DNA from 2 places in the Rhodococcus sp. G6(2025) genome. Region 2 is predicted to be linked to the other one. Evidence: riboswitches for the same ligand, from Rfam matches in the RefSeq annotation. Region 2 holds a riboswitch; the other holds the start of a gene.
What was found. A riboswitch is a leader RNA that binds a small molecule or an ion and turns the genes downstream of it on or off. The one in region 2 is predicted to bind S-adenosylmethionine.
Positions count from the first base shown of each region.

Region 1: it holds a riboswitch for S-adenosylmethionine, as region 2 does, so the genes downstream of both, ACLIVD_RS29940 (putative leader peptide) here and ACLIVD_RS13175 (bifunctional o-acetylhomoserine/o-acetylserine sulfhydrylase) in region 2, are expected to answer to the same signal.

Region 1 is NZ_CP179750.1:6,464,857-6,472,599, reverse strand. It holds gene ACLIVD_RS29950 (LLM class flavin-dependent oxidoreductase) at 1-933, shown strand, start outside; gene ACLIVD_RS29945 (NtaA/DmoA family FMN-dependent monooxygenase) at 949-2,343, shown strand; SAM riboswitch class I at 2,391-2,484, shown strand; gene ACLIVD_RS29940 (putative leader peptide) at 2,489-2,572, shown strand; gene ACLIVD_RS29935 (ABC transporter substrate-binding protein) at 2,726-4,360, shown strand; gene ACLIVD_RS29930 (ABC transporter permease) at 4,364-5,353, shown strand; gene ACLIVD_RS29925 (ABC transporter permease) at 5,346-6,266, shown strand; gene ACLIVD_RS29920 (dipeptide ABC transporter ATP-binding protein) at 6,263-7,743, shown strand, end outside.
Region 2 is NZ_CP179750.1:2,905,084-2,912,826, reverse strand. It holds gene ACLIVD_RS13185 (MFS transporter) at 1-849, opposite strand, end outside; gene ACLIVD_RS13180 (NADP-dependent isocitrate dehydrogenase) at 1,048-2,271, opposite strand; SAM riboswitch class IV at 2,545-2,665, shown strand; gene ACLIVD_RS13175 (bifunctional o-acetylhomoserine/o-acetylserine sulfhydrylase) at 2,784-4,067, shown strand; gene metX (homoserine O-acetyltransferase MetX) at 4,064-5,188, shown strand; gene ACLIVD_RS13165 (DUF3017 domain-containing protein) at 5,220-5,504, opposite strand; gene ACLIVD_RS13160 (bifunctional methylenetetrahydrofolate dehydrogenase/methenyltetrahydrofolate cyclohydrolase) at 5,506-6,366, opposite strand; gene ACLIVD_RS13155 (pentapeptide repeat-containing protein) at 6,400-7,005, opposite strand; gene ACLIVD_RS13150 (tRNA (cytidine(34)-2'-O)-methyltransferase) at 7,049-7,516, shown strand; gene ACLIVD_RS13145 (LysR family transcriptional regulator) at 7,497-7,743, opposite strand, start outside.

The DNA of each region.
Region 1 (7,743 bases), 3.6 Mb from region 2:
GAGAACGCCGGTTTCACGTTCGCCTCGTTCGACGATTCGCTGCTGCCGCCCGGCGCCGACGGGGGACCCGTCGGCCGGATCGACGCGGTGAACCGCGCAGCGTTCGTCGCCGCGACCACCAGCACGATCGGACTCGTACCGGTCGTCGGCACCACGTACGCCGAGCCGTTCCACACGTCCTCCCAGCTCGCGACGCTCGACTACGCGTCGCGCGGTCGCGGCGGCTGGATCGCGGCGCGCGACACCGACCCGCGGGTCGCGAGCGCACTGGGCCGGGCGGAGGTCACCACACCCGCCGACCTCGCGCGGGAGGAGCGGGACGCGATCACCGTGGTCCGGGACCTGTGGGATTCGTGGGAGGACGACGCGGTGATCCGCGACTACGCCACCGGACGTTTCGTCGACCGCGACCGATTGCACTACATCGACTTCCGGGGCGAGACGTATTCGGTGAAGGGTCCGGCCATCGTGCCCCGGCCACCGCAGGGGCAATTGGTGGTGTTCGGCCGCGCGGGGCACACGGATCCGTCGCTGGTCGACGTGGTGCTGGTGTCCGGACCGACACTCGCGGACACCGTCGGGGCCGCCGGGCGCGCGAAGGCCGGCGGCGCACCGCTGGTGGTCGCCGAACTGGATGTCGCGCTCGGCTCGTCGACGCCTGCCCCGCCGAGCGGACGGCTGTCGTTCGCCGGCGATGCCACCGGTCTGCTGGAACTGTTGCGGGCCCTGGATACGCACGTCGACGGTGTGCGCCTGCATCCGGCCGTCGTCGACGAGGATCTTCCGGTGCTCGCGCGGTCCGTGGTCCCGGCACTTCTCCGTGCCGGCATCGCGCACCGTCCCATTCCCGGTTCTACCCTGCGCAGCACGCTGGGCCTCGACCGTCCCGTCACCCGATTCCAGGCCGAGCGCCTCGAAGACTCCTCTCGCTGAAAGGTTGTGGAGAACATGACCGACAACTCGTACGCCAGACCCGGCGCCCAGGTGCACTTCGGTGTCTTCTTCCAGGGCGTCAACCACACGACGATCTGGTCCGATCCGTCGAGCGGGTCGCAGATCGACTTCGAAACGTTCCGTCGGGTGGCACTGACCGCCGAGCGCGGCCTGTTCGACGCCTTCTTCCTCGGTGAGGGCCTGCGCCTGCGGGAACAGGAAGGCAAGATTCTCGATCTCGACATCGTGGGCAGGCCGGACGCGATCACCCAGCTCGCGGCGCTGGCCGGCATCACCCGGCACATCGGGTTGGTGGCCACCCAGAACACCACCTACAACGAGCCCGCCGACCTCGCCCGGCGGCTGTCCGGGCTGGACCTGCTGTCCGGTGGCCGTGCCGGCTGGAACGCCGTCACCACGGACAACGCGTGGACCGGTGAGAACTTCCGGCGCGGCGGCTTCCTCGATCACGCCGACAGGTACGAGCGGGCCGGGCAGTTCCTCGACACCGCCCGGGCGATCTGGGATGCGTGGGTAGACGGCGCGGTCGCGACGAGCACCGACGCGCCGTCGTGGTCGACCCCGGACGGGGTGCGGGAGGTGTCCCGGCGCACGTCGCAGTTCGACGTCACGATCACTCCGACGCTGCCGCGCAGCGCCCAGGGGCATCCCGTCATCTTCCAGGCCGGCGACTCACCGGCGGGCCGGGACTTCGCGGCCGCGCACACCGACGTGATCTTCTCCCGGCACGGAACGCATTTCGACGAGGCGCTCGCCTTCGCCGAGGACATCCGGGCGAGACTGCGTCGTGCCGGCCGTCCCGAGGACGACGTCAAGATTCTGCCGGGCACGCAGATCGTGCTCGCGGAGAACGCGTCCGAGGTGGAGGAGAAGGTGCGCTGGGTTCTCGAGGGCCAGTACACCGGGCAGACGGCGTTGTCGCTGGTCGGTCAGGTTTGGGGCCGCGATCTGTCCGATCGCGACCCGGACGGTCCACTGCCCGAATTCGATCCGGTGCCCGCGCCGATCTCCGTCACCCGTGGGGCGGCGCGTGACGGAAAGGATCCGCTCGCCATCGCCCGGGAATGGCGGGCCCTGGCAGAGGCGCAGAACCTGTCGCTGCGTCAGGTTGCGATCGCGACCACCCAGCGCTCCGGATTCGCCGGTACTCCCGGGCAGGTCGCCGACGAACTCACCCGGTGGGTTCGCAGTGGGGCCACGGACGGGTTCAACGTCTCGCCGTATCTGGTGCCCACCGGACTCGACGAGATCGTCGACCTGCTTGTGCCCGAATTGCAGGAGCGAGGTTCGTACCGAACGGAATACGAAGGCTCCACCCTGCGTGAACATCTCGGTCTCCGGCCCGCTCTGTCGCGGCGGGAACTCCCGCCCCGGCAGGCCGTGGGGTAACGGGGGTCCGTGTGGCGCGGCGACCGGCGATCTCTTACACTCGGTAACGACCATCCAGAGCGACCGAGAGACCTGGCTCGTTGACGTCGCAGCAACCCCCCGCCCTGCGGGTGCGGGTGCTACCGCCGGGATCGATGGAGGAACGATGTTGACCGAAGGTTTCGTGAGCGCCTGGGGGCGTCTCCACGTCGATCTCTGCCGGCTGTCCACCTCGATCTGTCACAGCTGACCTGACACCCCGATCCGTCGGGGTTCCGGCTCTTCACACCGCATCCGCGTCGGATCCGGTGTCCCTCACCTTCCTGTGCGCGTGAGCGCTGCCGAATCGACTTGGCAGCACGCACGGCACTTCTTCGAGATCACGGAGTTCTCGGTGCCATCAGTGCTTTTGTCCTCGCCCCACCGCGGTGCCCGCATCGCAGCAGGTATCGGTGCCGTTGCCGTGCTGGCCACGGCGCTCACCGCCTGCGGTGGCGGTTCCAGCAGTTCCTCCGCGGATGCGGGCCCCGCGCAGCCCGGCGGCACACTCCGCTACGGCCTGTCCCAGGCACCCACGTGCGCCGACCCCGCGCAGTCGGGCACGAATCAGACGGTCTACGTGGCTCGTCAGGTGGTGGACTCGCTCACCGACCAGGACCCGGAGACGGGCGAACTGAAGCCGTGGCTCGCCGAGAGCTGGGAAACCGGCGCCGACGCGTCCTCCTTCACGTTCCACCTGAAGGAGGGGGTGACGTTCAGTGACGGAACGCCTTTCACCGCGGAGTCGGTGAAGAAGAATCTCGACGCCATCGTGAACACCCTCTCCGGCGCCAAGGCCCCGCTCGGTGCCAGCTACCTCGCCGGTTACACCGGTACCACCGTGATCGACCCGCTGACGGCGCAGGTCGACTTCGCCGCACCCAACGCGCAGTTCCTGCAGGCGTCGTCCACCCCGCAGCTGGGCATCCTGTCCGATGCGTCCGTCGCGAAGTCCGCCGAAGAACGGTGCACCGGCACCATCTCGGGCACCGGACCGTTCACGTACGCCGACTACCAGCAGGACAAGTCGGTGACCCTCGCCAAGCGCGCCGGATACAACTGGGGTTCGGACGTGTTCGGCCATGACGGCGAGGCCTACCTCGACACCATCGAGTTCAGCGTCGTGCCCGAATCCGGCGTCCGCACGGGCAGCCTGTCCTCGGGACAGCTGGACGCGATCAGTGACGCGTTGCCGCAGGACGCCCCGCAGATCGAAGGCGCGGGCGGGCAGGTGCTCACCACGTCGAACCCCGGGACCCCGTTCGGCTTCCAGCCCAACGTGACTCGCGGACCGCTCGTCGACCCCGTCGTGCGCAGCGCGCTGGTCCCGGCGATCAACCGGCAGGAACTGGTCGACACCGTACTCGGTCCCAACTTCACACCCGCCACCAGCACGCTGGCCAGTCGCACCCCGGGCTACGTGGCGCTGCCGGACGTGTCGTACGACCCGGAGAAGGCGAAGTCGATTCTGGATCAGGCGGGCTGGGTTCCCGGTGCCGACGGCATCCGCGAGAAGAGCGGTCAGAAGCTGAGCTTCCCCGTTCTGTTCAGCTCCGTGTTCGCCGGCAACCAGGCCATCCTCGAACTGGTGCAGCAGCAGCTCAAAGAGGTGGGAGTGGATCTGCAGCTGAATCTCGTGTCCACTCCGGAGTCCATCGCCCGCCAGAATTCCAAGGACTTCGACGCCACCTACTACAACAGCACCCGCGCCGACGGTGACATCCTCCGCACCCAGTTCGGCCTCGACGGCCGCAACCTGAACAACCGCGGACCGTTTCCCGCGCTCGACGACGTGCTCGCGAAGCAACTCGCCACCACCGACACCACCGAGCGGAGCGCGCTCGTCGCCGACGCCCAGCAGCAGGTGCTCGACAACGGTCTGTGGATCCCCACGGTGGAGTTGTCGCAGGCGATCGGCGCCGGTCCCAACGTGCAGGACCTGAAGTTCGAGGCCTCGGCCCGGCTCCAGTTCTTCGACACCTGGATCAGCGGACGCTGAGCCATGATTCGCTACCTCGGATTACGCGTGCTGCAGGCGATCGCCGTCCTGTGGGCGACGTTCACCGTGTCGTTCGCCGTGCTGTTCCTGCTGCCGTCCGACCCGGTGAGCATCGCCGTCGACTCGGCGACCACCGGAACGACGGTCGACGCGGCCGCCGTCGCGGAGCTGCAGGCGCGGTACGGCCTCGACCAGCCGGTGTGGGTGCAGTACTGGAACTCGCTGAGCCACGCCGTCCGCGGTGACTTCGGGTACTCGATCGCCACCGGGCAATCGGTGACCGAGGCGATCGGGAACGCGGTCCCCAGCACGCTCGCGCTGGCGTCGGCGGCGCTGGTTCTCGCGGTCGTGTTCGGGGCAGCGGTCGCGTTCCTCGCCACCTACACCAGGGTCCACTGGGTGCGGAATCTGCTGTTCTCACTGCCTCCGCTCGGTGTGGCGGTGCCGACATTCTGGGTGGGACTGATTCTGCTGCAGCTGTTCTCGTTCCGGCTGAAGGCCTTCCCGGCGTTCGGTGACCAGGGGATCGCGACGCTGGTGCTCCCCGCGGTGACGCTCGCGCTGCCGACCGGTGCCGTGATCGCGCAGGTGCTCGCGGCGAGTCTGCAGACCACGTGGCGGCAGCCGTTCATCGAAGCCGCGCGGGCGAAGGGTGCGTCCCGCTGGCAGATTCAGACCCGGCACGCGCTGCGCCTGTCGAGCATTCCGGCGTTCACCATCGCCGGTGTGCTCGTGGGTAATCTGCTGGCCGGATCGGTCGTCGTCGAGACGGTGTTCTCGCGCGCCGGCGTGGGGCGGCTCACCCAGACGTCCGTGATGGCGCAGGACATTCCGTTGGTCCAGGGAATCGTGGTGCTGAGCTCGGTCGTCTACGTACTCGTCAATCTCGCCGTCGATCTGCTCTATCCGCTGATCGATCCCCGGATCGTCGAGGGCAGGCGCAGTTCCGGCCGCAACACCACCGCGGATGTGGAGGAGAAGGTTCATGTCTGACATCCTCACCAGGGAACTGATCGAGGAGGCCGAGGGTTTCGGCGCTCCGCCGACCGAACCGCCTCCCGTGGTCGCGTCCGAGTCGGACAGTCGCGGACGCCGCGCGGTGCCGTGGTTGCGTCGCAATCTCGTGCTGGTGGCCTCGGCCGCCGTGCTCCTCGTCGCGGTCGGATTCGCGGTGGCGCCGTCGGTGTTCGCGAGCGGTGACCCGCTGGTCGGGGTGCCCGCCCAGAAACTGCAGGCGCCGAGTGCCGCGCATTGGTTCGGCACCGACAACATCGGCCGTGACGTGTATACCCGCGTGGTCCACGGTGCCGGATTATCTTTGACCGCAACGCTGTTGGCTGTGGGTATCGCGCTGGTCGTCGGTTCGCTGATCGGCCTGCTGTCCGGTGCCGTCGGAGGTGCGCTGGACGCCGTCCTGATGCGCGTCGTCGACGTCCTCCTGTCGATCCCCGCCCTGCTGCTCTCGCTCGCACTGGTGACCGCGCTGGGGTTCGGCACGGTCAACGTGGCGATCGCGGTGGGCGTGTCGCTGATCGCGAACTTCGCCCGCGTGATGCGGTCGGAGGTGCTGCGAGTACGCCGGTCGCTGTACGTCGAGGCGGCGTTCGCGTCGGGTGTCCGCTGGCACACGGTGCTGCGCCGCCACGTTCTGCGGAACTCGTACGCGCCTGTCGTGGCACTCGCCGCCGTCGAGTTCGGGATGGCGGTCCTCGCGGTGTCGTCGCTGAGCTTCCTCGGGTTCGGCGCGGTGCCGCCCACCCCGGAATGGGGCTCGCTGATCTCCGAGGGCCGGAACTACCTCGCCACCGCGTGGTGGATGACCACCCTGCCCGGACTGGTGATCGTGGCCGTCGTGCTGTCGGCGCACCGACTCGGGCATGCACTCGAACAGAGGGAAGTGCGATGAGCTCGACGACTACTGCTGCGGCAGGCACCACGGCGCCGCTACTCCAGGTCTCCGGACTGCGGGTGGCGTACGGGAGCGTGAGCGATCCCGTCGTGGCCGTGAAAGGCGTCGACCTCACGGTGTCGCGCGGGGAAGTGGTGGCCGTGGTCGGCGAGTCCGGCTCCGGGAAATCAACCACGGCGCACGCGATCCTCGGATTGCTCAGCGGATCCGGGCGGGCCGTGGCCGGCACCGTCACGTTCGACGGTGAGCGTCTCGACACCAAGTCGGAGCGCGCACTCGAGCGGATCCGCGGCGCCCGGATCGGGCTGGTTCCCCAGGACCCGACGACGTCGCTCAACCCCGTCCTGAGAGTCGGCGCCCAGGTGGCGGAGGTGCTCCGGATCCACGGTCTCGCCGACCGGCGGACGGCAGGCATCGAGGCAGTGCGCATTCTCGCCGAGGCCGGGATCGACAAGCCCGAGGTGCGGGCGAGGCAGTACCCGCAGGACCTGTCGGGCGGGCAACGGCAGCGCGTCCTGATCGGGATCGCGCTGGCGTGCAGCCCCGGACTCGTGATCGCGGACGAGCCGACCAGCGCACTCGACGTCACCGTGCAGCGCCGGATTCTCGATCACCTCGACGCGCGGATCGCCGAGTCCGGCACCGCGGTCCTGCTGATCACGCACGATCTGGGTGTCGCCGCCGACCGTGCCGACCGGATCGTGGTGATGAGCGAGGGTGAGGTGGTGGAAGCGGGCCCCACCCGCGAGATCCTCGAGAACCCACAGCACGAGTACACCCGCACCCTGCTGGCCGCGGCGCCGAGTCTCGCGGTGGGACGGGGGCCCAGTCGCGCCGCGGAGGCGGGCGGAGCCGAACCCGATGTCCTGCTGCGCGTGTCCGGGGTGTCCAAGACGTTCCGGATCGACCGGCGCACGGCCATCGACGCCGTCCAGGGCGTGTCGTTCGAGGTTCCCCGCGGGCGCACGCTGTCGCTGGTGGGGGAGTCCGGGTCCGGCAAGTCCACGGTGGCCCGGATCGCGATCCGGTTGGAATCTCCCACCGCGGGCCGCGTCGAGTTCGACGGCCGGGACATCACCGGCCTGCGCGGCGGCGCGCTGCGTGCCCTGCGCCGCCGAATGCAGATCGTGTACCAGAACCCGTATGCGTCCCTCGATCCGAAGCTGACGATCGCGGACATCGTCGCGGAACCGCTCGGTGCGTTCGGTGTCGGCACCCGGGCGGAACGGGCGGCACGAGTCGCCGAACTGCTCGAACAGGTCGCGTTGCCGCGTACCTACCTCGAACGCAGACCGGCCGAGCTGTCCGGTGGGCAACGGCAGCGGGTCGCGATCGCCCGCGCGCTCGCGCTGCACCCGGAACTCGTCGTGCTCGACGAACCGGTGTCCGCGCTGGACGTCTCGGTGCAGTCGCAGATCCTCGGGCTGCTCGAGCGCCTGCAGCGGGAACTCGGGCTCAGCTACCTCTTCATCTC
Region 2 (7,743 bases):
CGCCCGGTCGGCGAGTCGGCCGCCGATCAGATTGCCCGCGACCATGCCCAGCCCGTAGATCATCAGGGCCAGCGGCACCAGCGACCGCGACAGGCCGGCGACGTCGGTGAGCGTCGTGCTGATGTACGTGTAGACGGCGAACATGCCACCGAACCCGACCATGCCGATGATCAGCGTCATCCACACCTGCGCGCGGCGCAGGGCACCGAGTTCGGTGAGGGGATTCGACATCCGCATGGCGGCGAGCGCGGGCACCCACGACCAGATCGCGCCCAGTGTCACCACACCGATCACGGCCACGAGCGCGAAGGCGCTGCGCCAGCCGAGCGTCTGGCCCAGCCACGACGCGACGGGAACGCCGACGACGTTGGCCACCGACAGTCCCATCATCACGAGAGCGACCGCCCTGGCTCGCTGGCCGCGGTCCGCGAGGTGCGCCGCCACGAGGGCCGCGACACCGAAGTAGGCGCCGTGCGGCAGGCCCGCCACGAACCGCGCGGCCATCAGCACGCCGTAGTTCGGCGCGAACACCGTGGCGGCGTTGCCGATCGTGAACGCCGCCATCAACGCGATCAGCAGCGTCTTACGGGGCACCCGCGCGGTCAACGCCGCGATGAGTGGCGCGCCGACGACCACACCCAGCGCATACGCCGAGATGACGTGCCCGGCCGTCGGCTCGGTGATCCCGAGACTCGACGCCATCTCGGGCAGTAGCCCCATCGCCACGAACTCGGTGGTCCCGATCCCGAAGCCACCGAGCGCGAGCGCGATCATGGCGAGCTTGCGGACGGACGGATGTTGGGCGATGACACCGAGGTGCTCGGGGCGGACGGGGGTGGAAGTGCTCACAGAAGGACTTTCGACTAGGCGGGGAGACGGCTACGCGGCGCACGGCGCCTCGTTGCGCAACGACCCACATCGAAATTCTCTTCCCCGGATTCCGCTTTTCGCGCCGCGAGCGACCGTGAGATGACTCACCCGGCCCGGAAACGCCGAACGGGACGCCCCGTGAGGGGACGTCCCGCTCGTAACGCTGTGGCTCGGTGCCTACTGCTCGGCGATGGCCTTCTGGAGGTTGATGTCCAGCGCACCGAGGAACTCCTCGGTGGTCAGGTAGCCCTGGTCGCCGCCGACCAGCATCGCGAGGTCCTTGGTCATCTGGCCACCCTCGACGGTCTTGATGACCACGTCTTCGAGCTTCTGGGCGAAGCCGATGACGTCGGGGGTGTTGTCCAGCTTGCCGCGGTGCTCGAGTCCACGGGTCCACGCGAAGATCGACGCGATGGGGTTGGTGGACGTCGGCTTGCCCTGCTGGTGCTGACGGAAGTGACGCGTCACGGTGCCGTGTGCGGCCTCGGCCTCACACGTCTTTCCGTCCGGGGTCAGCAGCACGGAGGTCATGAGGCCGAGCGATCCGAAGCCCTGCGCGACGGTGTCGGACTGGACGTCGCCGTCGTAGTTCTTGCAGGCCCAGACGTAGCCGCCCTCCCACTTGAGCGCCGACGCGACCATGTCGTCGATGAGACGGTGCTCGTAGGTGAGTCCTGCCGCGTCGAACTCCGACTTGAACTCGGTCTCGTAGACGTGCTGGAAGATGTCCTTGAACGCGCCGTCGTACGCCTTGAGGATGGTGTTCTTGGTCGACAGGTACACCGGGTAGTTCTGCTGCAGGCCGTAGTTGAGCGAGGCGCGCGCGAAGTCCTCGATGGACTTGGTGAAGTTGTACTGACCCTGGACGACGCCGCCGCCCTCGGGGAAGTTCACCAGCTCGTGCTCGATCGGCTCGCTGCCGTCCTCGGGCGTGTAGGTGATCATCACCTTGCCGGGACCGGGGACCTTGAAGTCGGTGGCGCGGTACTGGTCGCCGAAGGCGTGACGGCCGATGATGATCGGCTTGGTCCAGCCCGGAACCAGTCGCGGAACGTTGGAGATGATGATCGGCGCGCGGAAGATCGTCCCACCGAGGATGTTGCGGATGGTGCCGTTGGGCGACCGCCACATCTTCTTGAGACCGAACTCCTCGACGCGTGCCTCGTCCGGGGTGATGGTCGCGCACTTGACGCCGACGCCGTGCTTCTTGATGGCGTTGGCCGCGTCGACGGTCACCTGGTCGTCGGTCTCGTCCCGGTGTTCGATGCCGAGGTCGTAGTACTCGAGATTCACATCCAGGTAAGGATGGATCAGTTTGTCTTTGATGAACTGCCAGATAATGCGTGTCATCTCGTCGCCGTCGAGTTCGACGACGGTGCCCTCAACCTTGATTTTGGACATGGGTGCTTCGCGTCCTCCTAGGAAGTTTCCCTGGTTACACGGTTGCGGTCGCACTTTGTGAGTGGGTCCGCGAACGGTTCGCTTTTCAAACGTAGACGGTCAAGGCGGCCGCTGGGAGACCGCACGTAAACAAGACAAGCGTACTGCTATGCGCCACGCTCGCAACACGTGGGGCACGGAGGTCGTCCCTACTCGCGGGTAACTTTTCCCTGCTAGTGGCCCTGATCGGTGCCGTTTCCGGTCGTTCCACCCCAGCCGCTAAGATTCACTCCAGGTCATGAGTGCCAGCAACGAGCCCCGGCTAGCTGGCCGGCAACCCTCCACCGCGGTGGGGTGCCCCGGGTGATGACCTGGTTCCCTGATTCATACAACAGTCGGGTGACAAGCGCGGGTCCGACATCGGAGGTTCATGATGTGTTGTTGTTGTCGTAGATAGAGCACCAGACAAGCCCTGTGCGCGAACGAACCAGCAACTCCGTCGCGCCTCGTCAGACCACTGGAGTAGACAGCACATGACCGAGAACTGGTCGTTCGAGACCAAGCAGATCCACGCCGGGCAGACGTCCGACGCGACCACCAAGGCGCGGGCGCTGCCGATCTACCAGACCACCTCGTACACGTTCGACAGCACCGATCACGCTGCCGCGCTGTTCGGTCTGGCCGAGCCGGGCAACATCTACACCCGCATCATGAACCCCACCCAGGACGCGGTCGAGCAGCGCATCGCCGCCCTCGAAGGCGGCGTCGCCGCCCTGCTGCTGTCCTCCGGACAGGCCGCCGAGACGATCGCGATCCTGAACCTCGCCGAGGCGGGCGACCACATCGTCTCCAGCCCGCGGCTGTACGGCGGCACCTACAACCTCTTCCACTACACGCTGCCCAAGCTCGGCATCGAGGTCTCGTTCGTCGAGGACCCCGACGACCTCGAGCAGTGGAAGGACGCGATCCGGGACAACACGAAGGCGTTCTACGGCGAGACCATCTCCAACCCCCGCAACGACGTCCTCGACCTGCCGGGCATCTCCGGGATCGCCCATCAGCACGGGCTCCCGCTGATCGTCGACAACACGGTGGCCACCCCCTACCTGATCCGCCCCCTCGAGCACGGTGCGGACATCGTGGTGCACTCCGCCACCAAGTACCTCGGTGGCCACGGCACGGCGATCGCCGGTGTCATCGTCGACGGCGGCACGTTCGACTGGACCCAGGGCCGCCACGGCAACTTCACCACCCCGGACCCGAGCTACCACGGCGTCGTCTACTCCGAACTCGGACCGCCTGCCTTCGCCCTCAAGGCGCGCGTGCAGCTGCTCCGCGACCTCGGCTCGGCGATCTCCCCGTTCAACGCGTTCCTCATCGCCCAGGGTCTCGAGACGCTGAGCCTTCGCATGGAACGGCACGTGTCCAACGCGACCGCCGTCGCCCAGTACCTGGAGGCGCGGCCGGAGGTCGTGTCCGTCGGATACGCCGGGCTTCCGTCGTCGCCCTGGCACGACCGGGCGAAGCAGATCGCGCCGCGGGGTGCGGGCGCGATCGTGACGTTCGAACTCGCCGGCGGCATCGACGCGGGCAAGAAGTTCGTCAACGCGCTCACCCTGCACAGTCACGTCGCGAACATCGGCGACGTCCGCTCGCTGGTGATCCACCCGGCGTCCACCACACACTCCCAGCTGACCCCCGAGGAGCAGGCCGCCAGCGGCGTCACCCCCGGACTGGTCCGCCTGGCTGTAGGCATCGAAGGGATCGACGACATCATCGCCGATATCGAGACCGGACTCACGGCGGCGGCATCTTGACCGTGAGCGCTGTACAGAACCTGCCGGTGGCGGACGGACGTCTCGGCACCATCGACATCGGATCGCTCGAGCTCGAGAGCGGAACAGTGATCCCGTCGGTGTCCCTCGCCGTGCAGCGATGGGGTGAGTTGTCCCCGAACCGGGACAACGTGGTGCTCGTCGAGCACGCCCTCACCGGCGACTCGCACGTCACCGGACCCGTCACCGACGAACACCCCTCCCCCGGCTGGTGGACCGGGATGGTCGGTCCGGGTGCGCCGATCGACACCGACGAATGGTGCGTCATCGCGACCAACGTCCTCGGTGGCTGCCGCGGCACCACCGGTCCCGGTTCGATCGCCGAGGACGGGCGCCCGTGGGGCAGCCGTTTCCCGGAGATCTCCATCCGCGACCAGATCGCGGCCGAGAAGAAGTTCACCGACCTGCTGGGCATCGACAAGCTGGCGTCCGTCGTCGGCGGTTCGATGGGCGGAATGCGCGCGCTCGAGTGGGCCGTCACCTACCCGGACCAGGTGGCGTCCGCGCTCGTTCTCGCGGTCGGCGCCCGCGCGACCGCCGACCAGATCGGCACACAGACCACCCAGATCGCGGCCATCACCAGCGACCCCGACTGGCAGGGCGGCGACTATCACGACACCGGCCGGATCCCCCGGGCCGGACTGCGCATCGCCCGCCGGATCGCGCACCTGACCTACCGCAGCGAGGCCGAACTCGACTCCCGGTTCGCGAACTCGCCGCAGGACGGCGAGGACCCGTGGCGCGGCGGCCGGTACGCCGTCGAGAGCTACCTCCAGCACCAGGCCGACAAGCTGGTCGGCAGGTTCGACCCGAGCACATACGTGCTGCTGTCCGAGGCCATGAACCGGCACGACGTGGGCCGCGGTCGCGGTGGCATCGCCGCGGCGCTGGGGACGATCACCGCACCCGTCATCGTGGGCGGCGTCGACTCCGACCGCCTGTACCCGATCCGCCTGCAGGAGGATCTGGCCAACGACATCCCCACCTGCGACGGTCTGCGGGTCCTCAACTCACGGGACGGCCACGACGGGTTCCTCACCGAGGCCGCCGCCGTCGCGAAACTGCTCTCCGAGACGATGCAACTGGCCCGCGCGGGGCGCTGACCCCCGTGCGGGACGACACCCGCTCGGACCGCTAGTCGGTTCCGAGCGGGTCGATCGACACGGCCAGCCACACGATTGCGCCCCCGACGGCCACCAGCGCACCCACGTCGAAAGGCTTGCTGCGCACCGCGAGCAGTCCGACGCGCTCCGACGGCATCATCAACCGGAATACCGCCGCGAGCAGCGTGGCGACGCCGAACACGAACGCGCCTCGTCGCCACCGATCCGCGAGCACGAACACGACGGCCACGACGATGACGACCAGGACTGCGAGCATCGGCAGATTCTTCTTCGCGAACTGCCCCCAGTCGGCCATCTCAGCCGAGAGACGCTGCGACACGCTCGGCCCGCTCCACGACGTTGGTCAGCAGGAAGGCACGGGTGAGCGGCCCGACGCCACCGGGGTTCGGGGACAGGAAGCCGGCGACCTCGGCGACATCCGCCGCCACGTCGCCGCGCAGTCCGTCCGCGGTGCGGCTCACACCCACGTCGAGCACCGCGGCACCGGGCTTGACCATGTCGGCCGTGACCAGACCGGGAACGCCCGCCGCCGCGATCACGATGTCGGCGCGGCGGACCTCCGCTCCGAGGTCTCGCGTACGGGTGTGGCAGAGGGTGACGGTGGCGTTCTCGCTGCGCCGGGTGAATAGCAGACCGATCGGGCGGCCCACGGTGACACCGCGACCGACGACGACGACGTGTGCCCCCTCGATCGGCACCTCGTACCGGCGCAGCAGGTGCAGGATTCCGCGCGGCGTGCACGGCAGCGGCGCTTCCTTGCCCAGCACCAGCCGGCCCAGGTTGACCGGGTGCAGGCCGTCGGCGTCCTTGTCGGGGTCGATGCGCTCGAGGGCGGCGTTCTCGTCGAGCTGCTTCGGCAGCGGGAGCTGCACGATGTAGCCGGTGCAGTCCGGGTTGGCGTTGAGCTCGTCGATGGTGGCGTCGAGCTTCTCCTGCGTGATGTCGCCGGGCAGGTCGCGGCGGATCGAGGTGATCCCGACCTTCGCGCAGTCGTTGTGCTTCCCGCGCACGTAGGCGGCCGACCCCGGGTCGTCCCCCACCAGAACGGTGCCGAGACCGGGCGTGATGCCCTTGTCCTTCAGGGCGCTCACCCGCACCTTCAGGTCTTCGAAAATCTCGTCGCGGGTCGCCTTGCCATCGAGGATCGTTGCAGTCACGTGCCCCATTCTCTCAGGTTCGCCATACACGCGTCAGGTCGGTTCCACCACGAGCCCGTTGGCGGTCGCGTACGCGATGGCCTGGGTGAGTTCGATCTGCGCCTTGTCCAGCGAGACCGCCGTCCACAGGTTCGCGTCGACGTGGGCCCCGCGCAGGTCCGCGCCGTCGAATTTCGCGCCGCCGGTGCGGGCGCCGAACAGATCCGCCGACCGGAGCACGGCGCGCCGGAGGTCCGTGCGGACGAGGTTGGCTTCCCGGAACCGGCAGTCCGTGAAATCGAGTCCGCGCAGGTCGGCACCGCCGAGCGACGCGAGCGTGAAATCGCATTCGTCGAAGACCATCGGGCGCAGCCGGCAGTTGTCGAACTCCGACCCGAGGAAGCTGCAGTTGCGGAACTCGCTGTGCCACAGCGTTGTTCTGGTGAACGAGCACGAGCGGAACGCCGTCTGCACATGATGTGACTCGGCGAGGTCGGCGCCCGTGAAATCGCAGTCGGTGAAGATCACCGACTCGGTGCGGAGTTCACTCAGGTCGGCGTCGCGGAAGTTGCATTTCGTGTAGTGCCGCCGCTGCCAGTTCTGCGCGGGGAGTCGTGCGTCGCCGTAGTCCTCACCCACCACCTCTTCTACCGGATCCATGCGTCCATCATGCCGCCTCGCGGTGTGCCCCTAAGCTGTGCGGGTGTTCCGAGTGATGTTCCACGAACCCCGAATCCCACCCAACACCGGCAACGCCATCCGCATGGTGGCAGGCACCGGGTGCGAACTGCACCTCGTGGGTCCACTCGGATTCGACCTGTCCGAGCCGAAACTCAAACGTGCCGGACTCGACTACCACGACCTGGCGTCGGTGACCGTGCACGAGAACCTGGAGGCGGCCTGGGCTGCGCTGGAGCCTGCGCGGGTGTACGCCTTCACCGCGCACGCCACCGTGTCGTACGCCGACATCGCCTACCAGCCCGGCGACGTTCTGCTGTTCGGTCCCGAACCCACCGGACTGTCGGAGGAGGTGCTGGCCGATCCCCACGTGACGGAGCGGCTCCGGATCCCCATGCTGCCCGGCCGCCGGTCGCTGAACCTGTCGAACGCCGCCGCCCTCGTCACGTACGAGGCGTGGCGCCAGCACGGATTCAGCGGGGCTGCGCTGTAGCTCCGACGGTTGCGGCCCCGACACCCGCGGCCGCGCCGGCACCGAGCGCGATGTCGAGGAAGTCGCGCGCCGCACCCTGAACGCCGCGCACCGGGTCCCAGACGGCGGAGAGCCGCCGCGGAAGCGTCAACCCCTCCACCTGAACGGAGGCGAGGCGGCCATCCGTCAGGTCGGCGGCCACCGCCAGCGAGGACAGCACCGCCGGAGCGTTACCCGCCACGACCGCT